Cupriavidus necator: one gene and its partner. The protein of the gene in region 1 binds, or shares a complex with, the protein of each later gene. Links are inferred from orthologs where the notes say so. Each region holds a gene or a part of one and is shown on either strand. Other genes may lie near its edges.

Region 1 (4,630 bases):
GCCGTGCGCGGCCAGCAACAGCAGCACCTGGGCGCTCGGGTCGGTGGCGTCACGCTTGACCCCGGCCACGGCCAGGCCGTCGCGCATGCCGGCGGGCAGCAGTGCCAGCACCTCGGCCTCGAGCACCGACAGCTGGCGCGCGGTCTGCATCAGCGTCGAAACCGGGCCGGCCTTGGCCAGCCAGTCGTTGAGCGGCTTGGCGGCGGGGGTCTGCAGGGCGTGATGGGTGAAGCGGCGCATGCATGCATTCTAGCAAGGGGCGCGCTGGCCGCCTTGCCCGACTGTGGATTGAAGCTGCGGCGGCCGCCCCAAACTGTGGCCAATGGGCGCACGGGCAATCACGCGGGCAATCTGCGGACCACACGCGTGGCCGACATCCGGCAGGCTTGCCTGCCCTTGCGGGACGGGGCCAGGCGCGTTCCGGCCGTGACCCCGGCACATGATAAACTCGGCGTTTTGCGCCAATCTATCCATTCCTCGCCCGGCCGCCGGAGCAGCCCGCATCCCTGGGGTGCCGCCCGGTTCCGCGCAGGTGAAAGCAATCGATGATCACCGGCCTTCTCAAGAAAGTCTTCGGCAGCCGCAATGAGCGGCTGATCAAACAATATCGCCGCACGGTGGCGCAGATCAATGCGCTGGAGCCGAAGTTCGAGCAGCTCTCGGACGACGAACTGCGCGGCATGACGGAGACCTTCCGGCAGCGCCACGCCGGCGGCGAATCGCTCGAGGCGCTGCTGCCCGAGGCCTTCGCCGTCTGCCGCGAGGCCAGCAAGCGTGTCATGAAGATGCGCCACTTCGACGTGCAGCTGATCGGCGGCATGGTGCTGAACGACAACAAGATCGCCGAAATGCGCACCGGCGAAGGCAAGACGCTGACCGCGACGCTGGCCGTGTACCTGAATGCCATTACCGGCCAGGGCGTGCACGTGGTGACCGTCAACGACTACCTGGCGCAGCGCGATGCCGAGTGGATGGGCCGGCTGTACAACTTCCTGGGCCTGTCGGTGGGCGTGAACCTGTCGCAGATGCCGCACGACGCCAAGCAGGCGGCGTACAACTCGGACATCACCTACGGCACCAACAACGAGTTCGGCTTCGACTACCTGCGCGACAACATGGTCTACGACCCGTCGCAACGCGTGCAGCGCCCGCTCAACTACGCCATCGTCGATGAAGTGGACTCGATCCTGATCGACGAGGCCCGCACCCCGCTGATCATCTCCGGCCAGGCCGAGAACCAGACCGACCTGTACCAGCGCATGAACGGCATCCCCAAGCTGCTCGAGCGCCAGATCGGTGAAGAGAAGGCCGACGGCACCGGCGTCGAGAAGCCGGGCGACTACTACGTCGACGAGAAGGGCCACCAGGTCTACCTGACCGAAGCCGGCCACGAGAAGGCAGAAGAGATCCTGTCGCAGCAAGGCCTGATCGGCGAGGGCGAGTCGCTCTACGCGCCGCAGAACATCACGCTGATGCACCACCTGTACGCCGCCCTGCGCGCGCACAGCCTGTTCCATCGCGACCAGCACTACGTGGTGCAGAACGACGAAGTCGTGATCGTCGACGAGTTCACCGGCCGCCTGATGACCGGCCGCCGCTGGTCCGACGGCCTGCACCAGGCCGTTGAGGCCAAGGAAGGCGTCACCGTCCAGCAAGAGAACCAGACGCTGGCGACGATCACCTTCCAGAACTACTTCCGCATGTACAACAAGCTGGCCGGCATGACCGGCACGGCTGACACCGAAGCGTATGAGTTCCAGGAGATCTACGGCCTGGAAGTGGTGGTGATCCCGACCAACCGCCCGGCCCAGCGCAAGGACCAGCAGGACCAGATCTACAAGACCGGCAAGGAGCGCTACGACGCCGTGGTGCGCGATATCCGCGACTGCTACGAGCGTGGCCAGCCGGTGCTGGTGGGCACCACCTCGATCGAGACCTCGGAATACCTGTCGGGCCTGCTCGATCGCGAGCAACTGCCGCACCAGGTGCTCAACGCCAAGCAGCACGCGCGCGAAGCCGAGATCGTGGCCCAGGCCGGCCGCCCCAAGATGATCACCATTGCCACCAACATGGCCGGCCGCGGTACCGACATCGTGCTGGGCGGCAATGTGGAGAAGCAATCCGGCTTTATCGAGGCGGACCCGAACCTGTCCGACGCCGAGAAGGCCGCACGCATCAAGCAGCTCGAGGATGAGTGGCATTCGCTGCACGAGCAGGTCAAGGCCGCCGGCGGCCTGCATATCGTCGGCACCGAGCGCCATGAGTCGCGCCGTATCGACAACCAGCTGCGCGGCCGTGCCGGCCGCCAGGGCGACCCGGGTTCGTCGCGCTTCTACCTGTCGCTGGACGACCAGCTGCTGCGCATCTTCGCCGGCGACCGCGTGCGCGCCATCATGGAACGCCTGAAGATGCCCGAGGGCGAGCCGATCGAAGCCGGCATCGTCACGCGCTCGATCGAATCGGCGCAGCGCAAGGTCGAAGGCCGCAACTTCGACATCCGCAAGCAGCTGCTGCAGTACGACGACGTCGCCAACGACCAGCGCAAGGAAATCTACAAGCTGCGCAACGACGTGCTGGAAGCCCAGGATGTCGGCGACATGGTGACCAACCTGCGCGAGAGCGTGCTGGTTGAGCTGTTCCGCGACCACGTGCCGGCCGACACCATGGAAGAGCAGTGGAACATCTCCGGCCTGGAAACGCGCCTGCGCGAGGACTGGGGCCTGGAAGTGCCGCTGGCGCAGACCATCGAGGGCGCGCAGAGCATCGAGGACGAAGAGCTGCTCAACCTGATCATGAAGGCGGCCGCGGAGCGCTACGATGGCAAGGTCGCGATGGTCGGCCGCGAGTCGTTCGCCGGCTTCGAGCGCTCGGTCATGCTGCAGAGCATCGACACGCACTGGCGCGAGCACCTGGCCGCGCTGGACCACCTGCGCCAGGGCATCCACCTGCGCGGCTATGCGCAGAAGGATCCCAAGCAGGAATACAAGCGCGAGTCGTTCGAGCTGTTCGCGCGCCTGCTGGACCTGATCAAGAACGAAGTCACGCGCGTGACTTTCAACGTGCAGATCCAGTCGCCGGAAGAGCTGGAGCAGGCTTCGGAAGAGATCGAGGAAGGCCTGTCGCACCTGGAGAACATCCAGTACAAGCACGACGAGTTCGCCGAAGGGCGCGAGCCGGTCGAGGAAGCGCCGTCGCCGCGCACCGGTGCGGCCATGGCCGCCGCCGAGCTGGCGCTGGCGGGCATGCCCAAGGTCGGCCGCAACGATCCGTGCCCGTGCGGCTCGGGCAAGAAGTTCAAGCAGTGCCACGGCAGGCTCAGCTGAACTGAGCCCGGCCGGGTACCCGGCATGACGTCGTTCCCGCTGTCTGGGGAGTGACGCGCAAGGAAACGACATGCCCGCCCTCCGCGGGCATGTTCGTCTGATGACAAGCAAGTTGCGAGCAGAAGCCGCAAGCAGATAACGCAAGCAGGAACGAGGAGTCCACATGCCCGTCAATCTTCCGCTGCCCCAGGCAGAGAACCTGAAATCCGTCGCCGGCGTGGAGCTGGGCTGGGCCGAGGCGGGCATCCGCAAGGCCAACCGCAAGGACGTGCTGGTGGTGCGCGTGGCCGAAGGCAGCACCGTGGCCGGCGTCTTCACCAGCAACCGCTTCTGCGCGGCGCCGGTGCAGGTCTGCCGCGAGCACCTGGCCGCTGGCAAGGGCATCCGCGCGCTGGTGGTCAACACCGGCAATGCCAACGCCGGCACCGGCGAACCGGGCCTGGCCAGTGCCCGCGCCAGCTGCGACGCGCTGGCAGCGCAACTGGGCATCGCCGCCGAGCAGGTGCTGCCGTTCTCGACCGGCGTGATCCTGGAGCCGCTGCCGGTCGACCGCCTGGTGGCCGGCCTGCCCGCCGCCATCGCCAACGCGAAGCCGGACAACTGGCTGGCCGCCGCCGAAGCCATCATGACCACCGACACGCAGCCCAAGGCCGCGTCGCGCACGGTGCAGATCGACGGCAAGACCGTGACGCTGTCGGGCATCAGCAAGGGCGCCGGCATGATCCGCCCGAACATGGCGACCATGCTCGGCTTTATCGCCATGGACGCCGCCGTGGCCCAGCCGGTGCTGCAGGCGCTGGTCTCCTACGCCGCCGACCATTCGTTCAACAGCATCACCATCGACGGCGATACCTCGACCAACGACTCGTTCGTGCTGATCGCCACGGGCAAGTCCGGCGCCGTGGTCGAGCGCGCCGAAGGCCCGGCCTTCGAGGCGCTGCGCGACGCGGTGACCGCGCTGGCGCAGGAACTGGCGCAGATGATCGTGCGCGACGGCGAAGGCGCCACCAAGCTGATGACCATCCGCGTCGAAGGCGGCAAGGACGTGGCCGAGTGCCGCCAGATCGCCTATGCGGTGGCGCATTCGCCGCTGGTCAAGACCGCGTTCTATGCGTCGGACCCCAACCTGGGCCGCATCCTGGCCGCGGTCGGCTACGCCGGCGTCGATGACCTCGACGTCGGCCGCGTCAACCTGTGGCTGGACGATGTCTGGGTGGCCCGCGACGGCGGCCGCAACCCCGACTACCGCGAGGAAGACGGCCAGCGCGTGATGAAGCAGGCCGAGATCACCGTGCGCATCGCGCTCG
Region 2 (3,771 bases), 210 kb from region 1 along the record:
GCGAGCGGCGTTATTCGGACCTTTTGCCATTAGTTTCTTCCTCTGCCTTCGGCTTTACTTCTTCAGAGCCACGCCGGCCTTGCGCGGACCCTTGCGGGTGCGGGCATTGGTCCGGGTACGCTGACCGCGCATGGGCAGGCCCTTGCGGTGACGCATGCCACGATAGCAACCAAGGTCCATCAGACGCTTGATGTTCATCGTGGTTTCACGACGCAGGTCACCCTCGACCGTGACCTTGCCCACTTCGTCACGAAGCTTTTCCAGGTCGGCGTCGGTCAGATCCTTGACCTTCTTGTCAAACGGTACACCGGTGGCCTCGCAAATCTTGCGAGCGCGCGAGCGGCCGACACCATAAATGGCCGTCAGGCCGATTTCGGTGTGCTTGTGGTTCGGGATGTTAACCCCTGCGATACGTGCCATTCGTCAATCCTCTTTCCGATTAGCCTTGGCGTTGCTTGTGGCGGGGATCCGACGAGCAGATCACGCGCACGACACCGTTGCGCTTGATGATTTTGCAGTTGCGGCAAATGCGCTTAACAGAAGCCAGCACTTTCATAATTTTCCTCTTCCTTCAATTCCTGTTCGCTCACTTCGTCCGGAAGACGATTCGTGCGCGCGACAGATCATATGGGGTCAGCTCGACCGTCACCTTGTCACCCGGAAGAATCCGGATGTAGTTCATTCGCATCTTGCCGGAGATATGGCCCAGTACTACATGGCCATTTTCCAACTTGACCCGGAACGTCGCATTGGGAAGGTTTTCCAGGACCTCCCCCTGCATCTGGATGACGTCGTCTTTTGCCATACCTAGCCTGTACCGATCCGAAGTCAGCGCAAGGTCAGATTGCCCTTGAAATTCGCCTTCTTCAGCAGCGACTCATATTGCTGCGACATCACGTAAGACTGAACCTGAGCCATGAAGTCCATCGTGACGACCACGATGATCAGCAGCGAGGTTCCGCCAAAGTAGAACGGAACGTTCCACCGCAGCACCAGGAATTCCGGCAACAGGCAGACCAGTGTGATATAGACCGCACCAGCCAGCGTCAGGCGCACCAGAATCTTGTCGATATAGCGCGTCGTCTGCTCGCCTGGACGAATGCCCGGAATGAAGGCACCGCTTTTCTTCAGGTTGTCTGCCACTTCACGGCTGTTGTACACCAGGGCCGTGTAGAAGAAGCAGAAAAATACAATCGCAGCAGCGTACAGCAGGATGTAGACCGGCTGGCCCGGCGACAGCGTGGCAGCCAGGTCCTTGATGAACCCGCCAACCGAGCCCGTCGCATCGGACGTGAACCAGCCCGCGATCGTCGCCGGGAACAGGATGATCGACGATGCGAAGATCGGCGGAATCACCCCTGCCATGTTCAGCTTCAGCGGCAGGTGCGACGACTGGCCGCCGTACACCTTGTTGCCGACCTGACGCTTGGCATAGTTCACCAGGATCTTGCGCTGGCCTCGCTCGACGAACACCACGGCGAAGGTCACACCGATCACGATCGCCACGATGAAGATCGCCGCGATGATGCTCATGGAACCCGTGCGGACCAGTTCGAACAGTCCGCCGATCGCGTTGGGCAGGCCCGCCGCGATACCGCCGAAGATGATGATCGAGATGCCGTTGCCCAGACCACGCTCGGTGATCTGCTCACCCAGCCACATCAGGAACATCGTGCCGGTCACCAGCGTAATCACTGCCGTGGCCCGGAACATCAGGCCCGGATCCAGCACCAGCCCAGGCTGCGACTCCAGCGCCACCGCAATCGACAGCGCCTGGAACGTGGCCAGGACCACGGTGCCGTAGCGCGTGTACTGCGTGATCTTGCGTTGCCCTGCCTGCCCTTCCTTCTTCAGCGCCTCCAGCTGCGGCAGCACGATCGTCAGCAACTGCATGATGATCGACGCCGAGATGTACGGCATGATGCCGAGCGCGAAGACGGTAAAGCGCGACAGCGCCCCGCCCGAGAACAGGTTGAACATCCCGAGGATGCCACCCGACTGACTCTGGAAAAGCTTCGCAAGCTGCTCCGGATCGATACCGGGCACCGGAATATGAGCGCCGATGCGGTACACGATCAGGGCCAGCACCAGGAACATCAGCCGGCGCTTGAGGTCGCCGTACTTCGCCGTGTTCCTGGCTTGCGCGCTTGCATTGGGTTTCGCCGTGGCCAAACGATGCTCCGACTATAACTGCCTATGCTGCGATAAATGCCTGTCAGGCTGCGATCTGGCCGCCGGCGGCTTCGATCGCGGCCTTGGCGCCAGCGGTGGCGCCCAGACCCTTGATCGTCACCTTGCGGGTCAGTTCGCCAGCCTTGATGACCTTGGCGCTCTTGACCAGCTCGCCCACCAGGCCAGCTTGCTTCAGGACCAGCAGGTCGACTTCGGCCGCTTCCAGGCGCTCGATGTCACGCAGCGTGACTTCGGCGTTGAACGCCTTGGTCAGCGAGGTGAAGCCGCGCTTGGGCAGGCGACGATACAGCGGCATTTGACCGCCTTCGAAGCCCACCTTGTGGAAGCCGCCCGAACGCGACTTCTGACCCTTGTGACCGCGACCGGCAGTCTTGCCAAGGCCGGAGCCGATACCGCGACCGACGCGACGCTTGGCGTGCTTCGAACCGGCGGCCGGTTTCAGGTTGTTCAGTTGCATCTTGCTCTCCGAGTTCCCGGTATCAGGCCAGAACCTTGACCAGGTACGAGACCTTGTTGATCATGCCGCGCACAGCGGGCGTGTCCTGCAGCTCCGACACCGAGTTGATGCGGCGCAGGCCCAGGCCACGAACAGTGGCGCGATGATCCTCGCGCGTGCCGATCAGGCTGCGCACGAGTTGCACTTTTACGGTTTTCTGCGACATTGCGTTCACCTTAACCCAGGATGTCTTCGACCGACTTGCCACGCTTTGCGGCGATTTCGCCCGGCGTGCTCATCTTCTGAAGGCCGTCCAGCGTGGCACGAACCATGTTGTACGGGTTGGTGGAGCCGTGCGACTTGGTCACCACGTTGGTGACGCCCATCACTTCGAAGATCGCGCGCATCGGGCCGCCGGCGATCACGCCGGTACCTTCCTTGGCGGGCATCATCAGCACCTTGGCGGCGCCGTGCTTGCCAACGACTTCATGTTGCAGCGTGCCGTTCTTCAGCGAGACCTTGACCATCTTGCGACGGGCTTCGTCCATTGCCTTCTGAACAGCAACCGGCACTTCCTTAGCCTTGCCCTTGCCCATGCCGATGCGGCCATCGCCGTCACCAACCACGGTCAGCGCAGCGAAACCGAGAATCCGGCCACCCTTCACCACCTTGGTGACGCGGTTGACCGAGATCATCTTCTCGCGGAGGCCGTCGTCGCGTTCGTCCTGTTGGACTTTTGCTTGCATCTTTGCCATGACGTATCTCTCTCTATGCGCTTAGAACTTCAGGCCGGCTTCGCGGGCGGCGTCTGCCAGGGCCTTGACGCGGCCATGGAAACGGAAGCCGGCGCGATCGAACGCGACAGTTTCCACGCCGGCAGCCTTCGCCTTCTCGGCGATGCGCTTGCCAACCACGGTGGCGGCAGCGGCGGTAGCGCCCTTGCCATCCAGTTCCTTGCGCACTTCCACCTCGGCGGTCGACGCGGAAGCCAGCACCTTGGTGCCGCACTCCGAGAAAACCTGGGCGTAAATATGCGAATTCGTACGGAACACGGTCAGACGATTGACTTTCATCTCCGCGATCTTGGCGCGGGTCTGACGTGCACGGCGCAAACGAGCGTCTTTCTTGTTCATCATTGCACC

Evidence for each region.
Region 2: the proteins of secA (region 1) and secY are in contact, whole or in part, in a crystal structure (PDB 3DIN), measured with the Thermotoga maritima proteins. The link is inferred for Cupriavidus necator from one-to-one orthologs. Residues at the interface, in WP_004082002.1 of Thermotoga maritima: Glu261, Ala262, Arg263, Lys300, Ala301, Arg302, Thr303, Ile304, Ile305, Leu323, Tyr324, Asp325, Pro326, Val329, Ser330, Tyr333, Ile336, Lys340, Phe345, Val349, Glu363, Phe364, Tyr374, Ser375, Gly376, Gly377, Glu393, Ile395, Thr482, Ser483; in WP_004081795.1 of Thermotoga maritima: Glu108, Gly109, Glu110, Glu111, Ala236, Glu237, Arg238, Arg239, Ile240, Thr241, Ile242, Gln243, Tyr244, Ala245, Arg246, Arg247, Val248, Thr249, Gly250, Arg251, Arg252, Val253, Tyr254, Gly256, Ala257, Ser258, Thr259, Tyr260, Leu261, Pro262.

What each region holds. Positions count from the first base shown.
Region 1 is NZ_CP066018.1:2,036,480-2,041,109, forward strand. The notes cover bases 235-3,523. They hold secA (preprotein translocase subunit SecA), read left to right. Parts: upstream 235-545; coding sequence 546-3,323; downstream 3,324-3,523. Other genes in these bases: I6H87_RS09505 (hypothetical protein), read right to left, coding at 235-240; argJ (bifunctional glutamate N-acetyltransferase/amino-acid acetyltransferase ArgJ), read left to right, coding at 3,487-3,523. Also shown: more of I6H87_RS09505, read right to left, coding at 1-234; more of argJ, read left to right, coding at 3,524-4,630. UniProt on the Escherichia coli protein: Required for protein export, interacts with the SecYEG preprotein conducting channel.
Region 2 is NZ_CP066018.1:1,821,160-1,824,930, reverse strand. What follows is about bases 1-2,880. They hold secY (preprotein translocase subunit SecY), read right to left. Parts: upstream 2,173-2,880; coding sequence 829-2,172; downstream 1-828. Other genes in these bases: rpsE (30S ribosomal protein S5), read right to left, coding at 2,866-2,880; rpmD (50S ribosomal protein L30), read right to left, coding at 2,673-2,855; rplO (50S ribosomal protein L15), read right to left, coding at 2,216-2,650; infA (translation initiation factor IF-1), read right to left, coding at 587-805; rpmJ (50S ribosomal protein L36), read right to left, coding at 440-556. In the rest of the region: more of rpsE, read right to left, coding at 2,881-3,384; rplR (50S ribosomal protein L18), read right to left, coding at 3,406-3,762. UniProt on the Escherichia coli protein: The central subunit of the protein translocation channel SecYEG. Consists of two halves formed by TMs 1-5 and 6-10.